DNA from 4 places in the Nocardiopsis sp. NPDC058789 genome. Region 2 is predicted to be linked to each of the others. Evidence: predicted binding sites of a transcription regulator. Region 2 holds the regulator's gene; each other region holds the start of a gene.
The links. The regulator LexA, encoded in region 2, represses DNA repair genes until DNA is damaged. The targets are predictions, from matches to a motif close to TCGAACANNTGTTCGA.

Region 1 (3,922 bases), on a different contig from region 2:
TCACCACGGTGGTCGCCAGCAGGTCGCCCCGGTACTGCGGCAGGAACACCCCGCGCGAGGTCTCACCCACCTGGTGACCCGCGCGGCCCACCCGCTGGAGGCCGCTGGCCACGGACGGGGGAGCGGCCACCTGGACCACCAGGTCCACCGCGCCCATGTCCACCCCGAGTTCGAGGCTGGAGGTGGCCACCACACACCGCAGCCGCCCCGCCTTGAGGTCGTCCTCGATGAGCTCCCGCTCGGCCTTGGACACGGACCCGTGGTGGGCGCGCGCGATCACCGGGGCACCGCCACGGCTCTGCTCCGACTGGCCGATCACCTGGGCGGCGACCTCCTCACCGGGCAGACCGCCGTCGACGCGTTCGGCGTGGAGGTCGTTGAGCCGGGCACACAGCTTCTCGGCGGTACGGCGGCCGTTGGTGAACACGATGGTGGAGCGGTTGGCCTCGACCAGGTCCAGGACCCGGCGCTCCATGTGCGGCCACACCGAGCCCCGGCTCATGGTGTTGCCCGCGCGCGGGTCCGGGGGCAGGCCCTCGGCGGTGGCGGGCGGGCTCCCGGGTTCGTCCAGGTCGGGGACGGACGCCTCCACCCGCAGGTCCATGCGCGGGGTGTCCGGCGGTGCGACGATCACGGCGCCCGCACCGGGGGTGCCCCCACCGGTTCCGGTCAGGTAGGAGGCGACGGTCTCGCGCGGGCGCACGGTGGCGGACAGGCCGATCCGCTGGGCCGGGCGGTCCAGCAGGGCGGCCAGGCGCTCCAGGCTCAGCGCCAGGTGGGCGCCGCGCTTGGTCCCGGCCAGGGCGTGCACCTCGTCGACGATGACCGTCTCCACCCCCGCCAGTCCCTCGCGCGCCCGGGAGGTCAGGACCAGGAAGAGCGACTCGGGCGTGGTGATGAGGACGTCCGGCGGGTGGGTGGCCATCCGGCGCCGCTCCTGGGCCGGGGTGTCGCCGGTGCGCACCCCCACGGTGACCGGGGACAGGGCCTCCCCGCCGCGCTCGGCGGCGGCCGCGATCCCCGCCAGCGGCTGGCGGAGGTTGCGTTCCACGTCCACGGCGAGCGCCTTGAGCGGTGACACGTACAGGACCCGGCAGCGCCTCGTCCGGTCCGTCGGCACGGGGGCGTGGGTGAGGCGGTCCAGGGACCACAGGAAGGCCGACAGTGTCTTGCCGGACCCGGTCGGCGCCACCACCAGCGTGTCGCGGCCGGAGGCGATCGTCCGCCAGGCCTCGGTCTGGGCGGCCGTGGGACCGTGCGGGAAGGCCCGTCCGAACCAGGTCCGGGTCGCCGTTCCGAAGGGTGCCAGGGGGTCGGTCGCTCCGCTCATCGCACCAGTCTGCCCAAGGGGGCCGACAGATCGGCGCAGGACACCCGGTGCCCGGGACCCGGTGGAACCCGTCCTGTGGACGAGTCCCACCGGCTCCCTCCGGTCACTCATACTGGGGCCGATGAGACTCACTGTTTTCTGGCACAACATGCACGCCCAGTTCGGCGAGGCCTACGCGGACAGCCTGGCCAAGGACTACGTCATCGAGAAGCTCGGCTCCCGCACGGTCAACCAGGCGCTGGCCGACGGGATCTCGGCCAAGGAGGTGTGGCGGGCCGTGTGTGACGCGTTCGACCTTCCCGCCTCCGTGCGCTGACCCGTCCTTCGCCAAGCCCGCGTAAAAACCGGGACGCCAGGGGTTCGCACCGGATTTCGAACATGAGTTCGGGTAGTCTGGGTTCTCGACGGGCGGACGCCGAGCGTCGCGATTGTCGTACCGACCGCGTAGCGTCATGCGCATCATGAAGAAAAAGGCATCAACCCAACAGGGGAATCCCGTGGCATCTGGAGACCGAGACAAGGCTCTCGAAACAGCGCTCGCGCAGATCGAGCGGCAGTTCGGCAAGGGCTCCGTCATGCGCTTGGGGGACGACGACCGTCCGCCGATCGAGGCGATCCCCACCGGCGCCATCGCGCTGGACGTCGCCCTGGGTATCGGCGGCCTGCCCAAGGGCCGGGTCGTCGAGGTCTACGGCCCCGAGTCCAGCGGTAAGACCACCGTCGCGCTGCACGCGGTGGCCAGCGCCCAGAAGATGGGCGGCATCGCCGCCTTCGTCGACGCCGAGCACGCGCTCGACCCCGAGTACGCCAAGAAGATCGGCGTCGACACCGACAACCTCCTCCTCTCCCAGCCGGACACCGGTGAGCAGGCGCTGGAGATCGTCGACATGCTCATCCGCTCCGGCGCCGTCTCGATCATCGTGATCGACTCCGTGGCGGCCCTGGTGCCCCGCGCCGAGATCGAGGGCGAGATGGGCGACAGCCACGTCGGCCTCCAGGCCCGGCTCATGTCCCAGGCGCTGCGCAAGATCGCCGGTGCCCTGCACTCCACCGGCACCACCGCGATCTTCATCAACCAGCTCCGCGAGAAGGTCGGCGTCATGTTCGGCTCGCCGGAGACCACCACCGGTGGCAAGGCGCTGAAGTTCTACGCCTCGGTCCGCCTGGACGTGCGTCGCATCGAGACGCTCAAGGACGGCACCGACGCGGTCGGCAACCGCACCCGCGTCAAGGTCGTCAAGAACAAGGTCGCGCCGCCCTTCAAGCAGGCCGAGTTCGACATCCTCTACGGTGTCGGCGTCTCCCGTGAGGGCAGCCTCATCGACCTGGGCGTGGAGCACGCCATCGTGCGCAAGTCCGGTGCCTGGTACACCTACGACGGCACCCAGCTCGGGCAGGGCAAGGAGAACGCCCGCAACTTCCTGCGCGAGAACGTGGACGTGGCCAAGGAGATCGAGAAGAAGATCAAGGAGAAGCTGGGCATCCCCGGACAGGGTGACGACAGCGCCTCCGGCCCCGCGGAGCCCGCCAAGACCGACCCGGTCAAGGTCGAGGAGCCCAAGGCGCCCGCCAAGCGGGCCGCCGCCAAGACCACCAAGGCCGCCGCCCCGGATGCGTGAGGGGCGCCGGTCAGCCGACCGCGCCGGAGCGGCCGAGGCCGACCCGGTGAGCGCCGACGAGGAGGCCGCTCCGGGCGGGAGACCCGGAGCGGACCTCGAGAACAAGGCCAGGAACCTGGTCCTGAGGATGCTCACCCACTCCCCGCGCACCCGTGCCCAGCTGGAACGCTCCCTGCACCGCAGGGAGTACCCGGACGAGGTGGTGGAACAGGTCCTCAACGGCCTCGACGAGGCCGGGCTGATCGACGACGCCGCCTTCGCCCAGGCCTGGGTCTCCTCCCGGCAGCACGGCAGACACCTGTCCCGCCGGGCCCTGACCCAGGAACTGCGCACCCGGGGAGTGGAGGAGGAGACCGTCCGTGAGGCGGTCTCCGAGGTCAGCGACGAGGACGAGCAGGAGGCGGCCCGCGCCCTGGCCCGCAAGAGCCTGCGCGGAAGTCGTGGCAAGGACAAGGAGTCCCGGATCCGCCGCGCCCTGGGTGTCCTGGGTCGCAAGGGCTACCCGGGCGGTCTGTCCTACCGCATCGTGCGCGAGGAGATGGAACAGGAAGGCCTGGAGGCCGACCTGGACCACCCCGACCTCTAGCCGCCCGCTCGGGGGTGCGCTCATCCGTGCGACGTGGGTTCCGGCGGGTGATCACGCCGTGCCGGCCGCCCTCGGGCGCACCGGTCCCCACGGGACGCGGGTCGGAACGGCCCCGGTCGCCGTGAGCGTGGGCGGGGGCGGGGAGCGACGGCCCGCGCGACGCGGGCCACGCGCGGATGCTAGCTTCCCTTCCCATGACGGAGCACCAGGACCGGACCAGGGCGGCCTACGACGGGGTCGTCGAACTGTACGCGTCGTTGTTCGCCGGTCGGCTGGAGACCCAACCGTTCGCGCGGAACATGATCGGCACCTTCGCCGAGCTGGTGCGCGGGACGGGGAACCCACGGGCGGCCGATGTCGGCTGCGGTCCCGGGCATCTGACGGCCA
Region 2 (3,922 bases):
GCCCTGGACGAGGTTCCGACGTTGAACCAGACCGGCGAGTTGAAGCTGAACAGCTGGTGGGCCAGGGCGTACTTGAGTTCGTGGTCGAAGACCTCGGCGTCCTGCTCCGTGGCGAAGTAGCCGTGCTCGCGTCCGGTGCTCGTGTACACGTCGACGACCCGGTCGATGAGCTGCCTGAGGCTGGTTTCGCGTTCCGGAGTGCCGACGGCCCCGCGGAAGTACTTGCTCGCCACGATCTGGGTGGCGTTCACCGACCAGGTGGTGGGGAACTCGACGCCGCGCTGCTCGAAGTTGACGGTGCCGTCGCGCCAGTTGGTCATGACGACGTCACGGAGTTCCCATTCGAGGGTGTCGTAGGGATGGACGCCCTCGGTGGTGTTGACCCGGCCGACGCGCAGGCCCCCGCCCTCGCGCCTGGTCGTACCGCTCGTCTTTCGCGCCATGGCGGCGCCTCCCCCGAAGGTCATGCGCGGACCCGGCGGTGACCGCGCGGACGTTCATGTGTTCGGGATGGTGCGGAGGTACGGTGTTCGCCGTGCTCCCGCCCACCTCGCGGTGGCGGTTCCGGGTTCCCTACCCGGTGGTGTCGACCGCGGGCTCCGCCTGGCCCTCGCGGTCCTCTCGCAGGCTGGCGATCTCGGCCTCGAAGTCCGCGAGGCTCTCGAACCCGCGGTAGACGCTGGCGAAGTGCAGGTAGGCGACCTCGTCCAGGTCACGCATGGGACCCAGGATGGCCAGGCCGATCTCGTGGGCGGGCACCTCGGCCACGCCGCGCCCCCGGATCTCCTCCTCGACCTGCTGGCCGAGCTTGGCCAGCGCGTCCTCGGAGACGGGGCGGCCCTGGCAGGCGCGGCGCACCCCGGCGATGATCTTGGTACGGCTGAAGGGTTCGGTGACCCCGGACCGCTTCGCCACCATGAGCAGGACCGTCTCCTGCGTGGTGAAGCGGCGTTCGCAGACGGGGCAGGTCCGACGGCGCCGGATGGCCGCGCCGTCGTCGGTGGACCTGCTGTCGATCACCCGGGTGTCCGGATGACGGCAGAACGGACAGTGCATCCCGGTTCACCTGGCTTTCCTGTACCCGACCAACAACCCTTGGAGTCTACTTAACCACAACTTATTGACCACGGCCCCCGTGTCAACACCAGATGTTGTGGTCGAACCTAGGCGCTCAGGCGGACACCCGCAACCCGGCCCACGGCGTGTCCCCAATCCGGCGGCGGAGGCCGCCAAGGAACGGGGTTCGAGGAGGTGGAAACGGGGGTGCGCGACTCCGGAAGCCGAATCCCAGGATAAGGGGGCGGGGACGCGCCGCCCGACGCCCGCCACACCGAACCGCCGACCGAATTCCCCTCCCTCCCGAGGCCGTGGAGCGACGGCGGGGCACGGCGAGACGAACCCCATACCGGATCCCGCATTCGACGGACAACGGCCACCGCACGCGTGTACACACATAAGTCCGGCCACCGGAAATCGGCGCGTGAAAACACAAAGGGAAATCCCTCCGCGACCCCGTCCACGGACTCTCGAACGCTTGTTTGATATCACCGTGTGCAACGACTAAAGTTGACCTTGATTTCACACCGGCTTCGCCGTCCGGTCCGCGTGGCCGGTGACCGGCCGCACACGCGCCCTGACCGAACCGAACACCGAGGAGGCCCGGCCGTGCCGGAGGAGAACCCCGGAGCCGTCGGCTCCGGACCCACCACCGTTCTTTCGCCCGTCGGCGAACCGGGCGCGTCCGTGCCCGACACCCCCAGGCTCACCGCGCGCCAGCAGAGTGTCCTCAACTGCATCCAGAGGTACGTCCGGGAACGGGGGTACCCGCCGTCCATCCGGGAGATCGGGGACACCGTCGGCCTGTCCAGCCCCTCCAGCGTGGCGCACCAGCTGAAGGTGCTCCAGCGCAAGGGGTACCTGCACCGGGACCAGAACCGGCCACGCGCCGTGGAGCTGCGGACCCCCGGCAGGGAGACCTCCCAGACCCTCACCCAGGAGGAGCTCACCGCCGACTCCACCAGGGCGGCCTCGGTCCCGCTGGTCGGCCGGATCGCCGCCGGTGGCCCGATCCTGGCGGAGGAGGCCGTGGAGGACGTCCTCGCGCTGCCGCGCCAGCTGGTCGGTGAGGGCCGCCTGTTCATGCTCACCGTGGTGGGCGACTCGATGATCGACGCCGCGATCACCGACGGCGACCTGGTGGTCGTCCGTCAGCAGCAGACGGCCGAGAACGGTGACATCGTCGCGGCGATGCTGGACGACGAGGCGACCGTCAAGGTGCTGCGCAGAGAGCCGGACGGGCACGTGTGGCTGATGCCGCGCAACGACGCCTACGAGCCCATCCAGGGTGACGAGGCCACCATCCTCGGCAAGGTCGTCACGGTCATGCGCAGGGTCTGAGCGCGGATCCCCGAAGCCGGGGGCGGTGGGTGGGCCGATACGCTGAGGACGTGTCGTCACCTGTCTCCGCCCCCGTGTCCCCCTCCCCGACCCGCGCCCTCCTGGCCGCGACCCTGGCCGCCGGGACGCTGCTGGTCTCCGCCTGCGCGCCCAGCGACGGCGGTGACGGGCCCGCCCTTCCCGGCGCCTCCGGGCAGGAGCGCGAGGTCTCCTTCGAGGGCGGCGGCTTCACGGTGCCCGGCACCTTCACCACCCCCGGGGGTGACGGGGGCACCGTCCCCGGGGTGCTCATCATCTCCGGCAGCGGCCCCACCGACCGGAACGGCAACGGCCCCGGGCGCCCCGAGGCCAACACCAACCTGAACCTCGCCCGTGTGCTGAGCGGGGCCGGTGCGGCGTCGCTGCGCTACGACAAGTTCGGCAGCGCCGACCCGGACGCCATGAGCGAAGCCGAGGAGGAGGCCCTCGACCAGCCGGTCGACCCCCTGGTCTTCGAGCGGCAGATGGCCGCCGCCTACGCGGAACTGGTCGCCCAGCCCGAGGTGGACCCCGAGCGCACCGTCATCCTGGGCCACAGCGAGGGCGCCCTGTTCGCCCTGCGCGCCCATGAGGTCCTCGACGCCGAACCGGCCCTGGTGCTGGCCGCCCCGCCCGGCACGCGCATGCTCGACCTCATCGACCGACAGCTGTCCGAGCAGGTCCGCACCGCCGAGGCCCAGGGCGGCGTCGGCGAGGTGACCGCCGCGACGATGCTCTCCGACCTGCGGGCGGGCCGGGCCGCGGTGCGCTCCGGCTCGGAGCTGCCCGAGACCGACTCCACCGGCCTGTTCGACGCGAACGGCGCGGACTACCTGGCGTGGATCGATTCCTTCGACCCGGTCGAGCTGGCCGAGGAGCTGCCCGGGGACACCCCGGTCCTGGTTCTGTGGGGCGACCGGGACGCCCAGGTCAACGAGGAGGAGATCGACCGGCTCATGACCGGTATGGACGGTGCCGAGCGGGTGGACCTGCCCGGCGCCGACCACATCCTGCGCGAGTACGACGACTCCCCCGGCGCCGCCGCCCTCGACGCGGACCGCGCCTTCTCACCCGACGTCACCCCGGCCCTGGAACGGTTCCTCGGCGGCCTGCGGTAGGCGGTCCCCGGACCGCGGGCCACCGGCCGGACTCGGTCGATCGCCCGGATCACCCGGGCGGGGACGCCCGCGAGGAAGTCCCGGCCGCCGGAGCGTTCCGCGACCGCGACGACGCCGGGCCGCCTCGCGCGTCCACGGCCGCTCCGCCGCCACCGGCGGGAGCATCCGCGGAACACGCCCTAGTCGTCCTGGTCGTCCCCGGAGGCGGGCAGCCGCTCGACGACGGCACGGGCGAGGACTTCGGCGTCCTCGGCCGCGACCGCCCCGTCCACGGACCCCACCGCGTCGTAGTCGGTGGCGGCGGTGTAGCAGGACTCGACGTACAGGTTGGAGACCCGCACGCCCACACAGCCCACCTCGAACGCGCCCTCCTCCACCCACGTGAGGGC
Region 3 (3,922 bases), 130 kb from region 2:
GGTACCACGTTGGTGCTGATGAGGACGCGGTCCGGCGTCTCCCTGTCGAAGGGCACGATCGTGCCCCGTGAGGGGTAGAGCGTGGGGTCGAGCTGGAACACCACGGCGTTCTGCTCGGCCCAGTAGCCGTCCGAGTAGTCCGGGTCCCCGGGGTCGAAGGTCCGGGTGTCCGACCACCCCGGGTCGGTGGCGAAGTCCGTGACGTAGATGCTGGTGGTGTCCACCGGCGGTTCGTCCGATCGGGAGAGCAGGACGGTCGCGCCCACCCCCGCGACGAGGACCACCGCGAGGACGGCGCCGCCGATGAGCAGCACCTTCCTGCGGCCCGGGTTCCCGCCGTGGGGCGGGGCCGGGGGCTGCTCGGGGCCGCGGGGGCCGGTCGGACCGTTGGGGGGCGGGTACCCGGCGTGCCCGGTGTGGGCGGGGATCCCGTGGGAGGGGGAGTTCCCCGACCCGGGCTGCTGGTACTGGCCCGGGCCGACACGGTTCTGCGGCACGGGGCCGTGCCCGGCGTCGTGGTGCGGCGGCCGGTAGCCGCCGCTGGGTCCCTGGTGTCCGTATCCACCCTGCTGTGGGCCGGACCACGGTGCCTGGGGGTGGGAGGGAACCGGGGGGTACTGCTGCGGGTGCTCACCGGGCGGCACGGGCGGTGGGAACGGGGCCTGGTGGAGCTGGGTCCGCGGGGCCTGCGGCGGCGTGGGTCGCTGGTGCGTGTCCTCGTGCCGTGTTGGCAGGACGGCGCCCGGGTCGGAGGCCGACGGCTGGCCGTCGGGCGGCGTGGAGGCGGCCTCGGCCGGAACCTGTTCCTGGCGCCCCTGTTCCTGGAGGCCCGGTTCGGTGGGCTCCGGAGGCTGGCCCGGCACCGGGGTGCTGCTCGGCGGCGCCCACGACGTGGTGATCGTCCGACGCACCTCCGCCTCCTCCGGATCCTGCTGCCCGGTCAGGTGGGCCAGCAGCTGCTGGGAGGTGGGGCGGTTCTCGGGCTTCTTGTCCAGCGCCGCCGTGACCAGGTCCACCAGGCTGGGGTCGAGCCCGTCCAGCTTGGGTGACGCGGTGGAGATGTTGTGCAGGACCGCCGGGACGGTGCCCGCGTCGAAGGGCGCCCGACCGATGCCCGCGAAGGCGACCAGACAGCCCCACGCGAAGACGTCGGCCGCCGCCGTGGCCTGTTCGCCCAGGATCAGTTCCGGCGCCATGTAGGAGGGGGTGCCCATGAGCTGGCTTGAGCGGGTGACCGCGTCGCTGGCGTCGTCCAGGGCACGGGCGATCCCGAAGTCGATCACCTTCGGGCCGACCGGGGACAGCAGGACGTTGGCGGGCTTGAGGTCCCGGTGCACGATCCCCGAACCGTGGATGGCGGTCAGCGCCGCCGCGACGCCCATCGCCAGCCCGTCCAGGGTCCCGCCGTGCATCGGCTCGCCACCGCGCACCGCCTGGTCCAGGTTGGGGCCCGGCACGTACTCCGAGACGATGAAGAGGGGTTCTCCCTCCAGGCGGGCGTCGATGACCCCGGCCGTGGAGAAGCGGGCGACCCGGCGCGCGGAGGCGACCTCGCGGGCGAAGCGCAGTCGGAAGGACTCGTCGTCGGCCAGGTCGGGGTGGATCAGCTTGACGGCCACGGCACGGTCGGCGGCGTCCCTGGCCAGGTACACGGTGCCCATGCCACCGCGTCCCAGACGGCCGACGATGCGGTAGCCGTCGAGTTCGCGCGGGTCTCCGGCGCGCAGGGGTTTGCCGCTTTCGTGTCCGTTGGACGTCACAGTTGGGGGTCCCTTGTATGGATCGTGTGATTCGCGTCTAACAGCGTACCGATCTCGACACGCCGACGCGTTCCGGTTGTTGACGGCCGTTCCGGGCGCGGAAGCGGGTCGGAACTGGGCCGATGCGAGTCGTGGCGGACGGTTCCGCGACGCCGGTCGGGTTCGGGCGCGGGGGTGCTACGGGAGGTGATGTCGGGAACGCGGAATAGGTTCCACGGAACCCCCGCCTTCGCTAGGATTCGAATACGTGTTCGAACGCCTGGCCGTACTTCCCCACGGACGGGCGCTCCGGCGGCGTGCCTCGTACGCGCGGCCGGACACCAGCCAGGAGGAGTCGGTCGATGCTGGGGGGAACTGTCGTGGGACGGTACTTCGGGGCGAAGGTCACGGTCGTCGAGGACGGGGGCCGACCCACCCGGTTCACCTGGGACGGTCGCGTGTACGGGGTGCGGAGGATCATCGACCACTGGGTCACCCTGCGGCGTGACTGGACTCCCGGCAACGGGTCACAGGTTCCCGAACGCGGACACTGGCGGGTGGAGGCGGGCTCCGCCTACGCGCAGGGCGTGTACGAACTCCGGCACGACGGCACGACCGGCGAGTGGACGCTCAGCCGCGTCTGGGGCTGAGCGCACGACACCGCCTCCCCGCACGTCCTCGGGCGGCTCTCGTGCACCCGGCCGGTTCCCGCGCGTCCTCGGGCGGGTTCCTCGGGTGCCCCCGGGCGGGGAGGCGGCTCCCGCGCGCGGTGAGCGGCGGGAAGGCTCGTCGGGTGCGGCCCCCTCAGAGGATGTCGCTCGGGACCAGTCCGTACGAGGCCAGGTCCGAGCGGCCCTCGTGCAGGGGCATCGCGTTCCGGTCGGTGCCCTCCCGCTGGAACCCGGCGGCCTCGGCCACCCGGCACGAGCCGGTGTTTCCGGTGGCGGCCTTGAGTTCCACGCGCTGGAACCCCTGGCCGAGGGCCCATCGGGACACCGCCACGACGGCCTCGGTGGCCAGTCCGCGACCCCGGCCCCACGGCGAGATCCAGTAGCCGATCTCGGTGACCATCGCCGCCCACTGCGTACGCAGCAGCGCCACCGACCCCGTGAACCGACCGGACTCCCGGTCGACCACGGCCCAGTGCTGGCCGTCGCCTCCGGTGCGGATGGCCGGGGCGAGGCGCAGACAGAAGTGCTCGGCCGACTCCCGCGTGTAGGGCAGCCCGGGCGCGGGCAGCGGGATCCACCGCTGGAGCTCGGGGTCCACGCACGAGGCGTGGACGTCGTCGATGTCCCGTTCGAGCAGGGACCGCAGGCGCAGGCGCTCGGTCTCCAGGATCACCGCGGGCATGATCGGAGCGCTCTGGACGGTGGCCATGCGAGTGTTCCCCCTGTTGCGTACGGACGGCCGTTCCGGGCATCGCTCAAGATACGCCTCCCGGGGGTGCGGGGTACGGCGGTGCACCGTCCCCCGCACCCGACCGGCCCGGTGGCGGAACGCCGGAACGTCCCGCCACCGCGGGGGTTCAGAGCAGGCCGCGCGCGACCCGCTGGCGGATGACCGTGTCGAACACCTCGGAGAAGGCGTTGCCCGGGCACTCGGTCTGGAGCCAGTCCCGGTGCCGTGCCACCGCCTCCTGTTCGGTCGCCGCACCGGTGTCCGGGTGGACGTACTCGATCCTCTCGGACGGGTCCACGCCGGTGAGCGCGCACAGGATCCGCAGGACGTCGACGAGGGAGTCCTGGGCCGCCTGGGTCGGCAGCTCGTCGGTGAAGTCACCGAGCAGGCACACGCCGATGTTGCCGTGGTTGAACCCGAACGCGTGGCCGGCCGTCACGGACTCGGCCAGGCCGGGCAGGGGAACCCCTCGGAAGATCGGGAGACCGCCGCCCGAGTGGCGCCCCTCGTAGACCACGCCCCGGGGGTCCACCAGCAGGTGGTAACCGACGTCGCCCCACCCCTGTTGGACGGCGTGCAGGTGGTACACGGCCCGCATGTCCGCCGCGTGGTCGTCGGTGGTCGCCATCGCCGTGTGGTGCACGGTCAGCGCCTGCACGCGGTGGAACTGGGCGGGCCAGAGGTCCTCGCCCTCGTCGCCGAAGCGCAGCGACTCGTCGGCGCCCCACCCCGCCCGGGTGCGCACCCGCAGGGTGGATCCGCCGGTGAGGGTGGTGACCCCG
Region 4 (3,922 bases), on a different contig from region 2:
GCGCCCCCTCGAAATCCCGTTGCCCCCGTCTGCGGGGCGCTGGTTGGATTCCCATCATGGTGCCTGCAGACGTCTTCCGAGACCAACCCGTCCTCGTGGGGGAACGGGTGCGGTTGGAACCGCTCGGCGCGGCCAACGCGGACGAGGTCATCCCCGCCCTCGTGGACATGGATCCGCAGGTGCGCAGGCTCACCGGCACCCACCAGGAGTTCACCCCCGAACAGCTGCGCCGCGTGTTCACGGAGCGGGAGCACCGGCACGACCGGGCCGACTGGCTGATCCGCGCCCCGGACGGCACGGCCGTCGGAGACTGCGCGCTGCTCGACCTCGACCCGGACAACGCCGAGGCGCACTACCGGATCGCGCTCAACTCCATGGCGTGGACCGGCCGGGGCTACGGCACCGAGGCCACCGACCTGGTCCTGGAGTACGCCTTCGCGACAGCCGGGCTGCACCGGGTGGCCCTGGAGGTGTTCGCCTTCAACCCCAACGCCGAACGCTCCTACGCCAGGTCGGGGTTTGTCCGCGAGGGCGTGTGGCGCCAGCACCTGCGCTGGGACGGCGCCTGGCACGACGCGGTCCTGATGTCGATCCTGGACCACGAGTACGCCGAACTCCGCCGTGGGCGTGGCTGATCGAGGGGAGGCACGGGGGACGGCGTTAGTGTCGTGTGCATGCCCGTCCCGGACTTCGTCACCCAGATGCGCGAGCACGTCGGCCACTCCCTCCTCCCCCTGGTGGGGGTGACCGGAGTGGTGCTCGACGATGACGGCCGGGTGCTGCTGCACCAGCGTTCCGACGACGGACGCTGGGCCACCCCCGGCGGCATCCTCGAACCGGGGGAGCAGCCCGCCCAGGCGGTGGTCCGCGAGGTGTGGGAGGAGACAGGCGTACGGGTCGAGGTGGACCGCCTGGTGAGCGTGGTCGCTCAGGAGCCGCACACCTATCCCAACGGCGACCGGGTGCAGTTCCTCGACCTCGCCTTCCGCTGCCGCCCCGTCGGAGGCGAACCCAGGATCGACGGCGACGAGAGCCTGGACGTGGACTGGTTCACGGAGTCCGAGACGCCGCCCATGGCCGAGCGCGTCCTCGAACGCATCCGCTGGGCCCGCCGCGACGAGGGCGAGCCGTACTACGTCAGCTGATCGGTTCCGGACCGCCCTGCTCGCTGCTGAACGGCGCCACCGAGCGCCACGCCCTGGAGGAGTACGTCCGGGCAGCCGAGCGGCGGGCGGGACACGTCCGTCAGCTCCACTGGCGGCGCATGGTCCAGCGGTCCGAGGCGGCGTCACGGGAGATGTCGATGATGCTGGGCTGGCCGGTCTCGGACTCGGCCGCGACCCGGAGCAGGTGGATGTGCGTGGCGGGTACGCCCGGGGCGCCGGGCCGCGCGGGCCAGTCACCGATGATCCGACGCACACGGAAGGTGTGGCCGCGCCAGGTGAACCGGACCGGGTGACCACGGTCGGTGGAACGGACGTTGATCTGGTCGTTCAGGAGACTCACGAGGGACAGTCTATCGAACACCTGTTCGAACACGTCAAGTCTCCTGAGGGTGGCGCGGGTCGCGCTTCGTGGAGAAGCTCCTGGTCGCAGCGGTGGATGCCGGGGCTGGCGGGCTACAGGAACACCCGGCCCCGGCGGTCGCGGTCGCGCAGGGCGGCCATGCGGCGGGTGTTGCCGGGGTGTCGGGAGAGCAGGTGATAGAGCAGCAGCGAGCAGCCCCGGTCCGTGTGGGCCCGGGCGGCCATCTCGCCCAGGTTCACCCGCCGGTACAGGGTCGGGCCTCCGGCGTAGAGCCGCACCCCGTGCGCGCCCTCGGGCACGTGCGCGTGGGCGTGGTTGTCGGCGGTGTACTCGCAGGCCCGGGACAGCGCCGAGCCGAGGCCGGGGACCAGGTCGGCGCCGAGGGTGGCCACCCGCCGCCAGTAGCCCGTGTGACCGGCGGCGAGGTGGCCCACCTGGTGCGCGACGAGGAAGGCGAGGGCCTCCCGGTCCCGGGGGAGGCCGTGGTCGTCGAAGACCGCGTCGGGCAGCACCAGGTAGCGCCGGAGTCCGTGCGCGGCGGCGTCCGCGCGCACCGAGACCGGCCCCGGCCGGACGTAGGCCTCCGGGCGCCGGGCCAGCCCCATGTCCCGCGCCAACGAACCCACCACCCGGTACGCCTCGGGGAACTGGGTCGGAGAGATCCGGACCGACTCGGCGCGTTCGCGGGCGTACCGCAGGCCGCGCGCCGACCAGCAGACCAACGGCACCGTGACCAGTGCCAGCGCCGTCCACAGCAGCGAACCCGACACCGACCACACCAGGCGCAGCAGCACCGCGGTCAGCGCCAGCGTCACCGTCACGGCCAGGGCCAGCAACGGTCTCTCCCAGGGGTGAGCCGAGGCCGGGACGACCTCCTCGTCGGAGTCGGCGGGGTACGGTTCGCTCGCCTGTGGGGAGGGCTGGTGCGCCGACCACGGTCCGGGGGCGGCGGTGCAGCCGGGGACCCCGTGGACCGCGCTGGTCGGTGAGGTCCCCCAAGACGGCATGGAATGTCGCATACTGCTCCCCTCGGGCCGCCCGTGTCAGGGAATGACTACTCCCTGTGCCTAAATATTACTTTCCGCTTCCCTTCGTGTGGTGTGGCGGAGGCGGCGTGTCCGGGCTCAGGGGTGTTCGTACCGGCGGAACTCCTCCGCGAGCTCGTCGAGGAAGTGGTCGACCTGGGCCGGGTCGTACCCCGGGCGGGCCCGGGTGGTGGCGAACTGGACGCGCTCCACCTCGGCGGAGCTGAGCGTGGCGCGGTCCGGCCTCCCTTGGAGAAGGACCTCCAGGGTGTACTCGGCGCGGTCCAGGAACTCGTCCACCTCCTGCTCGTTGTAGCCGGTGGTCAGTCGGGTGGTGGCGAAGCGCTTCTCCCTGATGTCCTGGGGCGCCATCCGGGGGCCGTCCGCCGGGGTGCCGGGCGGCGGGCCGGGACGGCGCGGGTCCGCGTACCCCGTCCCCTGGCCGGGGTGGGGCGGGCGGGGCCCGTCCTGGCCCGGGCGCGGAGGCAGGGGCGGCGGCGCGGCGGGCTGGCCCAGGCCGCGTCCGGCGAGGTCGGCGACGACGAGGTCGAGGAAGTCGTCCACCTCGTCCTCGCGGTAGCCGGGGCTCATCCGGGTGGTGCGGAACCGGGAGTTGCGGATCTCGTCCGCGGTGAGCAGCGGTCCGGTGCGCGGCCCGCCCTCCAGCGCGACCAGCGTCGCCTCGATCCGGTCGAGGAGCGCGTCCACGTCCTCCTCGTTGTAACCCGGGCGCAGACGCACCGTGTGGAACTTCTTGTTGCGGATGTCCGCCGGTGTCAGAGGCATGGTCCCCATTGTGCAGTTCACGAGGTTCGTAGGTGCGCTATCGCGCGTTCGCGTGTGCGTCCCGGGTGCTCCGGTCGTCCGTCGGACGGTGCCGGGGCCGTCCCCGGCCGGGCGGACGCACACGCGGAGGGCGGACACGGGAAGGCAGGGGGGAACTCATGGTTCGCATTATGCCGAGAGGAGGTGACCCGTGCCACACCGGCCGGTGGTTCCGGCCGGTGCGGACGCGGAACGGGCGCCGGTCGGGTGTCCTCACGGCCGACGTCTTCCTTGTAAGACGCTCCGGCCGGGAGAAGGTTTACCTGAATCCAAAAGAATAACCAGAATTATCGAGCGCGGTTACTCAGTGCATTCAAAGGTTCATTGTGATGTTTTCGAGATCAGTGATCATGCATTTGATCTTTGGCTGGACTGTATTGTCATCGTAGGGAATGGAAAGCAACTCAGCCGGTTCTTCCGGCTCTTGCCCTCTGCGGGCCGAAACCGCGCAAGCTCTCTATTTTCGCAGGTCATAGGCTTCTGTGTGCCTTGGCCGTCCCCCATTCGACCCTGGTCCGTGATTCCGCGTTCCGAGACTTCCCGCC

Region 1: a site for LexA is predicted at 1,703-1,718, ahead of recA (recombinase RecA). Genes of this name have one in related genera too.
Region 3: a site for LexA is predicted at 2,000-2,015, ahead of ACFW3L_RS01835 (DUF6504 family protein). Genes of this name have one in related genera too.
Region 4: a site for LexA is predicted at 1,520-1,535, ahead of ACFW3L_RS09065 (DUF6504 family protein). Genes of this name have one in related genera too.

The regions. Positions count from the first base shown of each region.
Region 1 covers NZ_JBHYOW010000004.1:50,415-54,336, reverse strand. The annotation lists gene ACFW3L_RS06365 (ATP-dependent helicase) at 1-1,330, opposite strand, end outside; gene ACFW3L_RS06360 (DUF3046 domain-containing protein) at 1,452-1,646, shown strand; gene recA (recombinase RecA) at 1,828-2,949, shown strand; gene ACFW3L_RS06350 (regulatory protein RecX) at 2,942-3,535, shown strand; gene ACFW3L_RS06345 (class I SAM-dependent methyltransferase) at 3,730-3,922, shown strand, end outside.
Region 2 covers NZ_JBHYOW010000001.1:290,909-294,830, forward strand. The annotation lists gene ACFW3L_RS01265 (vitamin B12-dependent ribonucleotide reductase) at 1-443, opposite strand, end outside; gene nrdR (transcriptional regulator NrdR) at 574-1,056, opposite strand; gene lexA (transcriptional repressor LexA) at 1,744-2,397, shown strand; gene ACFW3L_RS01280 (alpha/beta hydrolase family protein) at 2,448-3,533, shown strand; gene ACFW3L_RS01285 (hypothetical protein) at 3,713-3,922, opposite strand, start outside.
Region 3 covers NZ_JBHYOW010000001.1:419,703-423,624, reverse strand. The annotation lists gene ACFW3L_RS01840 (protein kinase) at 1-1,760, opposite strand, end outside; gene ACFW3L_RS01835 (DUF6504 family protein) at 2,102-2,389, shown strand; gene ACFW3L_RS01830 (GNAT family N-acetyltransferase) at 2,544-3,119, opposite strand; gene ACFW3L_RS01825 (peptidoglycan recognition family protein) at 3,268-3,922, opposite strand, start outside.
Region 4 covers NZ_JBHYOW010000005.1:256,966-260,887, reverse strand. The annotation lists gene ACFW3L_RS09075 (GNAT family N-acetyltransferase) at 57-635, shown strand; gene ACFW3L_RS09070 (NUDIX domain-containing protein) at 675-1,145, shown strand; gene ACFW3L_RS09065 (DUF6504 family protein) at 1,246-1,506, opposite strand; gene ACFW3L_RS09060 (M48 family metallopeptidase) at 1,620-2,546, opposite strand; gene ACFW3L_RS09055 (DivIVA domain-containing protein) at 2,652-3,347, opposite strand.